DNA from 2 places in the Pantoea sp. CFCC18177 genome. Region 1 is predicted to be linked to the other one. Evidence: predicted binding sites of a transcription regulator. Region 1 holds the regulator's gene; the other holds the start of a gene.

What was found. The regulator PurR, encoded in region 1, represses purine synthesis genes. The targets are predictions, from matches to a motif close to CANGCAAACGTTTGCNTG.
Region 2: pyrD (quinone-dependent dihydroorotate dehydrogenase) is a predicted target of PurR. The motif match lies at 3,906-3,923, and genes of this name have one in related genera.

Annotation. Positions count from the first base shown of each region.
Region 1 covers NZ_JBNBPL010000030.1:48,082-55,314, forward strand. Annotated here, with positions in the region: gene ACPUC8_RS22810 (MATE family efflux transporter) at 1-530, opposite strand, end outside; gene ACPUC8_RS22815 (riboflavin synthase) at 729-1,373, shown strand; gene cfa (cyclopropane fatty acyl phospholipid synthase) at 1,423-2,571, opposite strand; gene punC (purine nucleoside transporter PunC) at 2,881-4,083, opposite strand; gene punR (DNA-binding transcriptional activator PunR) at 4,192-5,103, shown strand; gene purR (HTH-type transcriptional repressor PurR) at 5,100-6,125, opposite strand; gene cydH (cytochrome bd-I oxidase subunit CydH) at 6,400-6,489, shown strand; gene ACPUC8_RS22845 (C40 family peptidase) at 6,556-7,233, opposite strand, start outside.
Region 2 covers NZ_JBNBPL010000003.1:176,543-183,775, reverse strand. Annotated here, with positions in the region: gene ACPUC8_RS05005 (glycosyltransferase family 2 protein) at 35-1,015, shown strand; gene ACPUC8_RS05000 (lipopolysaccharide biosynthesis protein) at 1,334-2,857, shown strand; gene ACPUC8_RS04995 (glycosyltransferase family 2 protein) at 2,854-3,843, shown strand; gene pyrD (quinone-dependent dihydroorotate dehydrogenase) at 3,962-4,972, shown strand; gene ACPUC8_RS04985 (cell division protein ZapC) at 5,247-5,789, shown strand; gene ACPUC8_RS04980 (YcbX family protein) at 5,794-6,903, opposite strand; gene rlmKL (bifunctional 23S rRNA (guanine(2069)-N(7))-methyltransferase RlmK/23S rRNA (guanine(2445)-N(2))-methyltransferase RlmL) at 7,001-7,233, shown strand, end outside.

The DNA.
Region 1 (7,233 bases):
ACATAGTTCAGCGGGATGTTCACCATCAGGCCCAGAAAACCGAGTAACATCGCCGGTTTGGTTTTTGACAAACCTTCACATTGGTTGCGAGCGACCTGGAAGAAGAGATAGCCAGGCGCGCCCCACAATAAGGCGTGCAGATACCCCTCTGCTTTAGCTGCCAGTTGCGGATCGATATCATGCATCGCATGGATGAGATAACCCGCGTTCCACAGCACAATCATGATCAGCAACGCCACGGCCAGGGCTAACCAATACCCCTGGCGTACCTGTTCTGCGATGCGTTCACGTCGCCCTGAACCGTTGAGTTGCGCAACGGTTGGCGTCAAAGCCAGTAGAAGACCATGACCAAACAGAATGGCGGGAAGCCAGATAGAGGTGCCGACAGCAACGGCGGCCATATCCGTGGCGCTTACCGCACCGGCCATAATGGTATCCACAAAACCCATCGCTGTCTGAGCCACCTGAGCAAGGATGACCGGGATCGCGAGGGCCAGCAATTGACGCGCTTCTGTTAAATACTTCTGCACGTAACACCTGCTTAAATTATCAAGAGAGTGGGGTGAAATCCCCAGAGAATGCGCGGCATAGTGTAACGGGAGCACTCTGTTCCACCAAACTTTGATCGCATTTTGTTAAGTTATTTGTGTAAAGTTTGAACTCCGGCAAATTAAACGCCGCAGGCCAAGCTGTGATAAACTACGGCAAACTTCACCAAGGCTGAGATTATGTTTACTGGGATTGTGCAGGGCACGGCCGAAATTATCGCCGTTGAAGAAAAAGAGTTGTTTCGTACCCATATTGTGCGTTTGCCGGAAGAGTTGTTGCCCGGTCTGGCACTGGGCGCATCGGTTGCGCATAACGGTTGCTGCCTGACCGTGACGGCGATTGAGGGCGATCGCGTCAGTTTCGATTTGATCAAAGAGACATTGCGCATTACTAACCTGGGTGAATTACAGGTTGGCGATGTCGTGAATATTGAGCGTGCGGCGAAGTTCAGCGATGAAATTGGCGGTCACTTAATGTCCGGCCATATTATGACCACGGCTGAAATTTGCAAAATTATCCAGTCAGAAAACAACCGTGAAGTGTGGTTTAAATTGCAGGATGCGTCGCAAATGAAATATATCCTGCATAAAGGCTTTGTGGGCATCGACGGCATCAGCCTTACGGTTGGGGATGTGACGAAAAGCAAATTCTGCGTGCACCTGATTCCGGAAACGCTGGAACGCACCACGTTGGGAGCCAAAAAGCTGGGGCATAAGGTCAACATTGAGATCGACCCGCACACGCAGGCGATTGTCGAAACCGTTGAGCGCGTATTGGCGCAACGTGAAGCAGCAGCGTTAGCTCACCTCGACGACGCGGAATAAGAGAGAAAAAAGGCGCCCGCGGCGCCTTTGTTTTTTGCTTCACGCACAATCAACGTGCTACACGCAAACCGCCATCCTTCCCGCGACTGAATACCACCTGCCACAGCTGAATATCACGCGCACGGAAAGCACCCGCGCAGGCGTTGAGATAGTAGCTGAACATGCGTTTGAAACGGTCGCCGTACTTCTCTGACAGCTGCGGCCAGGCCGCCTGGAAACGTTCATACCAGGCCATTAACGTGGTGTCATAGTCAGCGCCAAAGTTGTGCCAGTCTTCCATAATAAAATGTTTCTCGCTGGCATCAGCAATTTGACGCACAGAAGGCAGGCAGCCATTCGGGAAAATGTATTTATCAATCCACGGATCGACATTCATATCCGTGGTGATGGCACCAATGGTATGCAGTAAAAATATGCCGTCTGGTTTGAGGTTGCGATCAGCGACGTCAAAATAAGTGGCATAGTTTTTCGGCCCCACGTGCTCGAACATCCCAACAGAAACAATACGGTCAAATTGCAGATTCAAATCGCGGTAGTCTTGCAACAGAATGGTGACATCCAGGCCTTCACAGCGCTGCTGGGCCAGTTTCTGCTGCTCAGCGGAAATGGTGACGCCATGAACTTTCACGCCATAGTGACGCGCGGCAAACTCCGCCAGTCCACCCCATCCGCAACCGATATCCAGTAGTGTCATACCCGGTTCGAGCTGCAATTTGCGGCAAATCATATCTAATTTGGCGTATTGCGCCTGTTCAAGCGTCTCCGCATCTTTCCAGTAACCGCAGGAATATTGCATGAAAGGATCGAGCATCAGCGAAAAAAGGTCATTGCCCAGATCGTAATGTTCTTTACCAACAATCCATGCGCGTTTTTTCGACTGTAAATTGGTCAATCGCGCGGCAGCAATGCGCAACGTATCCTTGAAATGGTGAGGCAGTTGTTTGTCCAGATGTTGTTTCAGTACGCGATGGAAAAATACATCCAGCTGTTCGCAATCCCACCAGCCGTCCATATAACTCTCACCTAAACCCAACGATCCTTCTTGCAAAACACGTTTGAAAAAATCAGGGTGCTTAACCTGAATATCCCAGGGGCGTGTGCCATTGATGGTAACATCAGCGCGTTCCAGTAATTCGCTGACGATACGAAACCAGTGGTTTTCTTCAAGGCTCACTTCTTCTATACACGATGAACTCATAGCTTCTCCATCACCTTTCCGATTTGAACCTGAGGAAATAATAGTCAATTTCCCCAGGCCTGTGAGAGAACTCACGGAAAATCCGTGCGCCACATAGCCGACGTTTTACAGAGGTATGAATCTGAATAGAAATGTCTGGCACAAATCAGGAGAGGAAGATCGTGCAGACGCCATCCCAGCGACAGAGTCGCTTAAAATTAATACAATTATGTTATTGATTTGTTACGGAAATGCTGACCCACCGAGTATATGCTCACGTGGGGCAATATTCAACGAGTTATCGTTAGTATGCTAACGAAAGTTATTTCGTTAGTGATTATCTTCGCAGGGACGAGAGTTGTGAGCAACATCACTTTGTGCGCAAGGCGAACGCTGCCAGATAAAGCCAGCCCATGCCAGCACGACCGTTGCCACCATCACGAGGGTCGTATTGTGCAGCGCTTGTGCTAATCCGGCGGATACCAGCAGACTGGCAATAAAGCACAGGCCGAGTTGAAACAGGTTCTGTAAACCCGCCGCTTTACCTGTGGCCTGAGGGAAGGGGGCCAAAGCACTGGCAACCACTATCGGGTAAATCGCGCCATTTGCCAGCGCCATGCCGCAGAAAGGCAGCAATAATGCCACTAATGATGGAGCAGGCAGCATGGCGACCACAAACAGACTGAGGATGCTCAGGCTATACACCACCAGCAGCCATGGAAGAAGTTGCGCACCCTGATAACGATTGAGCAACGCGCGGCAGCCGAAGCCACCAATCAGAAAAGCAATGGTCTGTGGGATATAGCTCAAGCCAATGTCTGCGGGTGTTAACCCTGCTGAGGCGAGAATAAAAGGTGAACCGGTTAGCCACGCGAAAAAACTGGCAGAACAGGCTGAGTAAATCAGCACGTTGCCACTGTATACGCGGGTCTTCAGCAGCGTGAGCCAGCCAGGTTGCGCAACCTTTGCAGCCTGACCCTTTTTGCGGGCAGTCAGTTGCAGGGTGCCAATGAGCAGCAAAACGGTGATCGCTGTGAGCGCGATAAAAATACTGCGCCAATGGAAGTGTCCCATTAGCCAGGCACCCAGCAATGGGGCTAAAGCTGGCGAGAGCGCGACCAGAGGCATGATGGTGGCAAACACTTTGTTGGCTTGTGCTTTCGGGTAGCGATCCACCACCAGTGCCTGCCAGCTCACGGCCGCCGCACAGACGCCCACAGCCTGTACGAAGCGCAATGCCAGCATCAGGTTTACATCTCTTACCCACAACATGCCAAGGCAGCCCAAGGCGAAAAGTGTCAATCCTGCCAACAGAATTGGTTTACGACCAAAGCGATCCGACAAGGGGCCCCAAAACACCTGCGCACAGGCAAACCCACCGAGAAACAGGCTAAGGCTGGCGCTGATCGTACCCGGAGCCGTGGCAAAATCGCGTTGCATGTCACCAAAAGCGGGCAGATACATATCCGTGGCGAGAAAGCCGAGCATACTCAGCAAGGCAAGGTAGGGCAGAAATCCTTTTGAAGACAACATAGTGATTCTCATTGGCAGATTGAACGCCGGGGAGTGTAAAAGAGTGCGTTATGGTTTGTGAAACGCTAATATTTGCAATCTGCTGTTAAAAATTTTGAAGGCAAATCCATGTGGTCTGAGCATGCACTGGAAGTAGTAGATGCGGTGGCGCGCACCGGCAGTTTCAGCGCGGCAGCGCAAGAGTTGCATCGTGTGCCTTCTGCCGTCAGCTATACCGTCAGGCAACTGGAAACCTGGTTAGCGGTTCCGTTGTTTGAACGTCAGCATCGTGAAGTCGTCTTAACACCAGCTGGTGAGCACTTTGTCCGTGAAGGGCGATCTGTTATCAAAAAAATGCTTGCAACGCGCAGGCAGTGCCAACAGTTGGCGAACGGCTGGCGCGGACAGTTGAGCATCGCGGTGGACTGCATCGTCAAACCCCAGCGCACCCGACAACTGGTGAAAGATTTTTACCGTCATTTCCCGGATATGGAGCTGATTATCAGCTACGAAGTGTTCAACGGTGTCTGGGATGCGCTGGCCGACGGGCGTGTTGATGTCGCTATTGGCGCAACGCAGGCGGTTCCGGTTGGCGGGCGTTTCGCCTTTCAGGATATGGGGGCCTTAAACTGGCGTTGCGTTGTCAGTCCCGATCATCCGTTGGTCAACAATACAGAATTAAATGATGAAATATTGCGTGCCTGGCCATCGCTGGTGCTGGAAGATACGTCTCGCGCATTACCCAGACGTATGACCTGGACCCTGGACAATCAGCGGCGTTTGGTGGTGCCGGAGTGGGAAACCGGAATGGATTGTTTGCAGGCGGGATTGTGTGTCGGCATGGTGCCAGGGCATTTAGCGCGGCCACTGTTGGATCAAGGCACGCTGGTGGAATTGCCACTGCCGCAGCCGTTTCCTGACAGCCCTTGCTGTGTCAGTTGGTCAGAGCAGCGAGCATCACCCGCGTTGGATTGGCTTCTGGCTTATCTGGGTGATGCAGAGACGCTGAACCACGAATGGCTCAGCGAAACGCGAGGTTAGCGGCGATAGTCGCGGAATGGGCCATCGGCAACGGAGCGGCGCTCAATCAAGGTCGGTTGAACCTCAATCGTTTGTGGCTCTTCACGCTTGCTGGTGATGCGATCCAGCAACATTTCGAGCGCTTTCTCACCCAACTCAGCCTTCGGTTGGTGCACGGTGGTGAGCGCTGGTGTGAAAAAGCGCGCGTTGCGCACGTTATCGTACCCGATCACGGAAATATCTTGCGGGACGCGCAAGCCCATCTCATCGGCTGCGCAAATCGCACCCATTGCCATGATATCGCCACCACAGAATACGGCAGTTGGACGCTGTTTCTGATTCAAGATTTGTTGCATCGCCTGATAGCCTGAATCGGGTTCAAAATCACCCTGCACAATCCACTCTGGCCGCACCGTGACCCCGGCTTCATTCATTGCCTGCAAGAAGCCAGCGTGGCGTCCACCGCCCGTGTTGCGTTCAAGTTGTCCCGGGATCGCGCCAATATCGCGGTGACCACGTTCGATCAAATAGCGCCCAGCCAAATAACCGCCATGGAAAGCATTGTCCTGCACGGTATCGGTAAAGTCACCGCGCGAAGCACCCCAGTCCATCACCACCATCGGGATATTGCGATTCTCCTCCAGCATTTGCAGCAGGTCATCTGGGTATTCGGAGCACATGACCAACAGACCATCGACGCGCTTCTGCGCCATCATCGAGAGATAAGCACGCTGCTTTTGCAGGTCGTTGTGCGCATTGCCAAGGATTAATGTGTAGCCGCGCTCGAAGCAGTGATTCTCAACCGCTTCAATGATCTCAGCAAAGTAGGGAGCTTCACTTGAAGTCGCCAGCAATCCCAATGTCTTGGTGTGATTGACCTTCAAACTGCGCGCAACGGCGCTGGGGGAATAGTGCAATTCTTTAATTGCTTCCCAAACGGCGTTACGCGTCTCTTCTGCGACAAAACGCGTTTTGTTGATGACATGCGAAACCGTGGTGGTGGAGACACCCGCGCGTTTTGCTACATCTTTAATTGTGGCCATGAAAAAGGTACTCCCCGGCTTATCGCAACGTACTGATAAGTATATTGTTAAACGTTTGCGTCTGCGAAGGGTTTTGCACCCGAAAATTTGGGTCAACGCTGCCTGTTCAGGCAGGAAAAATCGCTTCAGCAGGCTGTAAATACAGCATGCGCAAAATGGGTTGCGCAACGAAAGGCGGCGATTCTAGCAAGCTGGCGCGGATAACACGAGATTTTTGCCTGACGCTGTGCGAAAATTGTTTTAACCCTAATAAAAGTGTGACTAAGGAGTAGTGATGAGTACAGATCTGAAGCTGGCCCTGATGACCACGGTTGGCGCACTGTTAATGATTATTGCGTTCAGCTTTACGGCCATCCTGCATTAAACAAAAGCGTATAAAAAAAGCCGGTGCTGTGAAAGCATCCGGCTTTTTTTATACGTTGCGCAACGACTAACGAATGGTTTTCGGCGTCATCATGCGGCGTGCACCAACATAATGCTTCTCCCAGTAATCCTCACCCAACGCACTAATCTGAATGTCTTTACCGGTGCGCGGTGACTGAATAAATTTACCGTTACCAAGGTAGACACCTACGTGATCGGCAGTGCCACGATTATTAATACGGAAGAAGACTAAATCGCCTTTTTCGAGCATCTGACGCTTAATCGGCGCGGCATCATGCAAGTGATACATCTCATTCGCAGTGCGCGGGAATTTGTATTTGACTAAATCTTTGTAGGCGTACCACACCAGACCACTGCAGTCGAAACCTGTATTCGGCGAGGTGCCACCCCACTGATAAGGTTTGCCCAACTGGCCCATCAATTTGGTCATCGCTGTTTCACGCGCCTTTTGATAACGCTGGCGGTGTGATTTGCTCATGCGAATGCCGGTCAGCTCCAGCGCTTCATCATCGACTTCACGCGTTTTTTTGGCTAAGCGTTGATGGCCATATTTCTTTGCTGGCGATTTCAGCAGGGATTTCTTACGGGTGGTTTTGTGCAGCGCGGTTTCTGTCTTGCTTTGCTTCTTCAGCTTGAGTTTTTGCACCGTAGTAGACAGGCGAGACTTTTTAGCCGTGGTTTTCACCGGACGTCGCTTGCGGCGCTCATCTTCGCGCGCGCTTTT
Region 2 (7,233 bases), on a different contig from region 1:
TTTATTTTCTTTCAACCGTTATCGGGAAAGGTTTATGTCTAAAGTCCTGTTATCTGTGATTATTCCTACATTCAATGTAGAGAATTATATCGTCGAATGTGTTGACGCGTTGCTTAAACAAATAAGTACACCCAATGAGATTATTATCATTAATGATGGTTCGACTGACGGCACGCTGGCGCTAGTTGAACAACATTATGGGCATCTACCACAGGTAAAGATTATTACCACGATAAATGTTGGCGCAGGACAAGCGCGTGACAAGGGGATTGAAGCTGCGCAAGGGGAGTTTTTATTCTTTTGCGATCCAGATGATATTGTGGCCGATGGTTTGGTGGAGGAATTACAGCAAGTCTACCAAACGTACCCAGAAACCGAGCTGTTCTGCTTCAGTTCGCAAATGTTCGAGGAGGGGCAGCGACACATCACTCGCCCCAAAGTCCGTCATGAAACGTTCGGCAAACAACCGTCTCAACAGGTGTTTTCCCGCCTGCTGTGCAATGGTAGTTACACCTCAGCTGCATGGAATTATGCCGTGAAGAGAGCGTTGGTCGAACAGCATCGTCTCCGCTTTCGCGACCGCGTTCATGAGGATCACCAGTTCACCTTGTCGGCGTTTGTTTACTCACAACATGCGTGGGTCAGCCAGAAAGTTTATTATCATCAACGCGTGCGTAACGGTTCACTGACGAACAGCAGGAAGAGTGATGACTATTTCCTGCAGCGCTATAACGCCTTTATGCAGGCATTCAGCACCTTAAAAATCGCGCTGGGCCACTCTCCGTTGAAACTGAAGCTTGAGAAAGAGTATTTATTGCACTCGTTCCGCTTAATGATTTACCTCTCGCTCTATAATGGCACCGCAGTACCCGAGTATGTGATTAATGCGATTCGTTTTTTAGGCGGACAGTACGATCCAGCCAATATTAAAGAGTGGCTACTTATCCATCGGCCAGAAATGTTTATTCTGTTGCAGAATATTAAAGTGGCGAAAACATTAAAACGCGCTGCGTAATTCCATTTTATTCCGAAGAAAGGAAATAACCACGACCGGCTGTTTCTGCAAGAAAAGTGTAATAATTATCGTCATGACGGCTAAAGATGTTACAGATAATGTGCATTTTAACTTCAATTCACTTTCCTTCGGCCCATGAGAAGATTGGGGTTGGTTATTTTTAGCCATCCCAGTGAATTCTTTTTCATGGCCGAAATGGCATGTCAAAAATCTTAATTTAGCACCAAGGATAAAATTAAGAATAAGTCTGGTAGGCAGTTAGGGTGTTCTGTGTCAGGCTCTGTTTTTCAGCGAAATTTCCCAGACACCTCAATACTTATGTCAATTAAACGTAACGCTATTGCCAACTATGTAGGTCAGATTTACCTGACACTCTCGGGTATTCTGGTTGTACCGCTCTATATTCATCATTTGGGGATGGAAGCGTATGGTTTAGTCGGTTTCTTTTCGATTTTACTGACCTGGTTACAGTTGTTAGATGCGGGTGTTTCAACGACGTTGATGCGTGAGGCCGCGCGCTATCGTGCTAACCAGGCTGAATTTATCTGGTTTCCCTCTTTATTTGCCGCACTGTCAACATTCTTCCTGATTTCGACCGTGATTTTAGTGGTCATCGGTTGGCTGGCCACGCCATGGATTGCGCATCATTGGCTGGATGCACAGCATCTTCCATCTTCAGATGTGGTGACTGCAGTAGCGATTATGGTCATCACCGCCGCTATTCGTTGGCGTACCAGCCCGTATCGCAGTGTCATCGTCGGCTTTGAACATCAGGTGTGGCTCAACGGCGTCAATCTGGTGATCGTCACGCTGAGAACGTTTGGTGCCATCCTGGTGATCCAACTGTTTTCCAATCCGGTTTTGAGTTTCTTTATCTGGCAGTTACTGGTCTCGATCGCCGAAGCGGTATGTCTGATTTACAAATGTTTCCAGTTGGTGCCAGCTTCAGCGCGCAAACAGAAGCATGAGAATTTAAAGCAGGTACTTAAACCTTTTATTCGCTTCGCACTGAGTGCGGCCTACGCCAGCGCCGTATGGACGTTCATTTCTCAGATTGACCGTCTGGTACTGTCAAAAACGTTGCCGTTGAGCGAATACGGTTCCTTTACCGTGGTCGCGACGGCCGCCACCGGGATTATTTTGCTGAGCAGCCCGATTATGCAGGCTATCGTGCCGCGTATGACCGGGATGAAAACCAAAAAAGAGGGTGATGCCCAGTCGCTGACGCTGTATCGGTATACCACCCAAGCGGTGGCGATATTTATGGCTCCGCTCAGTATCACCATTGCGTGCTTCTCTGCACCGCTGTTGTGGGCATGGACGCAGAATCAGCAGGTGGTGAATGAGATGTCGTTTGTCCTCAGCCTCTATGCGCTGGGCAGTGGCGTGCAGGCAATATGTGGCTTGCTATATCACCTGCAATACGTCAACGGCAACCTCAAGCTGCATGTTAAAGGTTTCTCCTGTTTTGCCATTATTCTGGTGCCGCTCAATATTTTTGCGGCTCTCCACTTTGGCGCGATGGGTACCGGCTGGTTATGGCTGGGGCAAAACGTGTTCTACCTGCTGGGGTGGGCGTGGCTGGTGCATCGCCGCTTCGCGCCGGGCATTCATTTCGCATGGTTAACGCGTGATGTGTTGCTGGTATGGGTTGTTGCGGCGGTTATGGCCTGGCTCTGCTCACTCCTGCCCATTAGTTGGGATCAAAATCGCTGGCTGAATCTGTTATGGCTCGGGCTGATTGGCATGGTCAATCTGGGAGTGTGTTGTCTCTTACACAGCCTGGTGATCAAGCGTCTGCTGCCGTTCAATAAAGGCTTTAACGTTGAGGAGAGAGAATGAACGGCGTGAGCATGACGGTGATCGTGCCTAACTGGAACTGCGCTCCATGGTTAGGGGAAGCGATAGATTCGCTGGTAGGTCAATCTTCTCCTCCCGAGCAAATCATCGTAATTGATGATGGCTCAACGGACAACAGCGTGGCGCTACTAGAAGAGATGGCGGCTCGCTATCCACAAATCACGGTGTTGCAGGCGCAGCGTGGCGGCGTCAGTGCGGCGCGCACGCTTGGTTTGGAGATTGCCACCGGCGACTTCATCTATTTTATGGATGCGGATGATTTCATCGGTAAAACCCTGTTCGCTGATTTCCGTCGCGCAAAGGCACAGCATCCCGAAATGGAGTTGTTCTGCTTTGGCGCCAAAATGTTTACGGACTTGCCCGTCGCCCAGCGGCAATATCAACTTTTTCACCAACGACGTATCCAGGGCGCGTTTCCCGGCGGCAGCACTACCCTCCGCAATATGATCACACACCAATCTGCGCATCGCGTGTTGTGGAGCAGTATTGTCTCACGCCATTTGATTGAAAGGGTGGGGGTGCAATTTCTGCCGATTCAAAACCATGAGGATGCGCCCTACATGTTTGCCTTGTACATGCAGGCGCAGGAAGTGGTGCTCACAGGCGAAAGCTATTACTACAAGCGTTTTATGGTGACTTCGCTGTCACAACGCAAAGCCACTTTTGCCTGGGTTGAAAACTACTTTATTGCACGCGGTAACAGCGAAAGCTTTATGCAAGCGTGGGGTATGCCTGCCGATGAGTGGCTGATGGACCGCTATTACGAACCGGTGATGTACGGTTGTTTGATTGAGATGCGCAAAAATAACATCGACGTCCCCAAGGAGTGGCACGTCACCATCGACCAGTTGATCCGTAAAGTGACCGGCGAGAGCAAGCGCATGAAACTGCAGTGGTACTATCCCATGCTTTATAACGGTTTGAAGGCAAGTCGCAGTCTGTTAGCACGCTATACCGGTAAGCGCTGACTTCGATCAACTCTGCATCACCTGATTAAATTTACTTTTGCGCCAGAGGCCTTTACCATTCTGGCGCACAAATTTGCGTGCACCCGACTTCCCTCGCTTCCGCCATTCAGGAGAGTGCATGTTATATCCTATCGTCCGGCCGGCGCTGTTTAAGCTCGATCCAGAGCGTGCGCACGAACTCACCTTGCAACAATTACGTTTTATCAGCGGTACCCCGCTGGAAGGGCTGATTTGCCAGTCGCTGCCGTCGCGCCCGGTCAGTTGCATGGGACTGACTTTCCCGAACGCGCTGGGCCTTGCCGCAGGGCTTGATAAGAATGCGGAGTGCATTGATGCTTTCGGCGCGATGGGCTTCGGTTTTGTAGAAGTGGGGACTGTCACGCCACGCCCACAACCGGGTAATGATAAGCCGCGTATGTTCCGCTTAGTGGAAGCGGAAGGAATTATTAACCGCATGGGCTTTAATAATCACGGTGTCGATCACCTGGTCGAGAACGTTAAAAAGGCGCGGTTTAAAGGTATCCTCGGTATCAATATTGGCAAAAATAAAGATACGCCAGTGGAGCAGGGTAAAGACGATTATCTGACCTGCATGGAGAAGGTGTATGCCCATGCCGGTTATATTGCCATCAATATTTCCTCACCGAACACACCGGGATTACGCACGCTGCAATATGGCGAAGCGCTGGACGATCTTCTGTCTGCGATCAAATTAAAACAAAAAGAACTGCAAGAACGGCAGCTTAAATATGTGCCAGTAGCGGTGAAGATCGCGCCGGATCTTTCAGAGGAAGAATTGATCCAGGTTGCCGACAGTTTGGTGCGCCATGAAATTGACGGCGTGATTGCGACAAATACCACACTCGATCGTGCATTGGTGACGGGCGTAAAATATGCTGACGAAATGGGGGGATTAAGTGGCCGTCCGGTGCAATCCCGCAGCACGGAAGTGATCCGCCGCCTGTCGCAGGAGCTTCAGGGCCGTTTGCCCATTATTGGTGTCGGTGGCATTGATTCGCTGGTTTCTGCACGTGAAAAAGTCGCAGCCGGTGCAACCTTGGTACAGATATACTCCGGTTTCATTTATAAAGGCCCAACGTTAATTAAAGATATCGTGACCCACCTCTAAGACATTTCTCACTTTCCCGCGCCGGGGGGTTTATTTATCCCTTCGGCTCGTTTATATTTTGTGCTGCTGATGCATTTTTCAGCTTTTCTTTAGCGTTATATACCCTAAATAATTCGAGTTGCAGCAAGACGGCAAGTGGGGGAATCCCCATGAGCTTACATCAGTAAGTGACTGGGGTGAGCACGCGCAGCCAACGCAACTGCGGTTAGAAGTATGACGGGTATATTTTAAAATTAAGCGCCGTTTAGCGCAGCGATAAACTACAGGGCACATCATGAAAATTAAACCTGATGACAACTGGCGTTGGTATTTCGACGCAGAGCATGACCGCATGATGCTGGATTTGGCAGACGGCATGTTATTTCGCTCGCGCTTCTCGCGTAAAATGCTGACGCCGGATGCCTTTAATGAAAGCGGTTTTTGCGTGGATGACGCCGCGTTGTATTTTACTTTTGAAGAACGTTGCCGTCAGAGTGGATTAAAAGGCGATCAACGTGCCGAATTAGTATTAAATGCCTTGGTCGCCAGCCGTTTTCTCAAACCTCTTATGCCGAAAAGCTGGCATTTCACCAGCCATGCGCAAAGCTGGCAGCCCGGTGCGGGCGATATGGTCGCCGTGACATTAGCGGACACCGGAGAGCGGGCGCAGTTGCTGGTGGTTGAGAGCGGTGAAAATGCGGCGCTGTGCCTGCTGGCACAAAATGCGTTATCGGTTGCCGGTAAAGGCATGCAGTTAGGCGATGCAATCAAGATCATGAACGATCGCCTGCATCCTCACCAGCAGGAACAAGCAGCCCACCTGGCGAGAGCTGTTTAAACGCTTACGCCAGTTCGATGTCACCTGCCGGAATACAGCTGCAGCTGAGAATGGTGCCATCTGCACGCACTGCACTTTTCTTCAGTGCTTTTACTTCGCCAGAGACCAGCGTTACCTTGCAACTGCCGCAAATCCCGGCACGACAGGAGTAAGGGATGCGAAAGCCCTGCATCTCCAACTGTTCCAGCAACACTTGCTGATTGTCACCGATAAACGCATTTCCCTGATAGCCAATGGTCACTTCAGCCTGGTTGCTGGCGGCCGGCTTCAGCGTTTCTACCACCTCACCTGGACCATAAGCTCGCGGCGTCTGTCGCTCAAGAATGGTGACTGTATCGCCCACCCGAATCACGCCGCTGTTCAGCGCGATGAGATTCAAACCAAAATCGATATCGCCGCTGCCATCCTGGCCGCTGCGGAAGCGTTGCAACGTGGCCAGTGGTTCGCCCTCAGGATGTTTACGTCCGCTTTCGGTACCAACGGTGGTGAACACACAGCGGCTGCAGGGTTTGGGCATCTCAAAGGTGACATCGCCAATTTTGAGGGTCTTCCAGCTGTCTTCATCCCAGGCAGCGGCACCACTGACCACCAGATTAGGACGGAATTGCTCGACCCGAACGCTGGCGGGGCAGCGTTGCTGGAGATCCTGTAAAGACGACATATTCACCAGCAGGAAAGGAAAACCGTCAGCAAAACTAAGCGGCACGCTTTCAAAGCGTTTCACCCGGCGGGTTGGCGCGATTCCGGTCCAGCGCAACTGCACCGGGCGCGGGAAGAAACTGCTCAGCCACTGGTTAATCTCTGCAGGCGCGATATGTGAAGTGAAAGTATTGCCCCACACTTCAGTCGGTGCCTGCTGTGCGGTGAAATCGCTGAAGCGGATCAGCGCCTGGCTGCCATCGGGCGCATTGAGAAATAAGCCATCGGGTAACAGCGCTGGGGTAAAGCGAACCATTTCCGGATACTGCCGGGCGGTAATAAACGTCCCGTCTAACTCTGTCACCATAAAGATGCGATCAAACGCTAAACCGCTCTCCAGTACCTGTGCATGAGACAGTTGCAAACCGCGCATGGATTTGACCGGATGAATGTAGAGGCGAGAGAGCGTAATCATCAAAACTCCAACAAGACAAAAAGAAGCTAACTTTATGACATAGGACGCTGATTCGCTATAATGCGCAACAATTTTAGCAAGAGTAAAAAGTGACGATATGAATTCTCTGTTTGCCAGTACGGCGCGTGGGCTCGAAGAGCTGTTAAAAACTGAGCTGGACGCGCTGGGTGCGCAGGATTTGCAGGTGGTGCAGGGCGGCGTCCACTTCCGAGCCGACGACCGTGTGATGTACCAAAGCCTGCTGTGGAGCCGCCTGGCTTCGCGTATTTTGCTGCCGCTGGGAGAATTTGGCGTCTGGAGCGATCTCGATCTCTATGTTGGGGCGCAAAG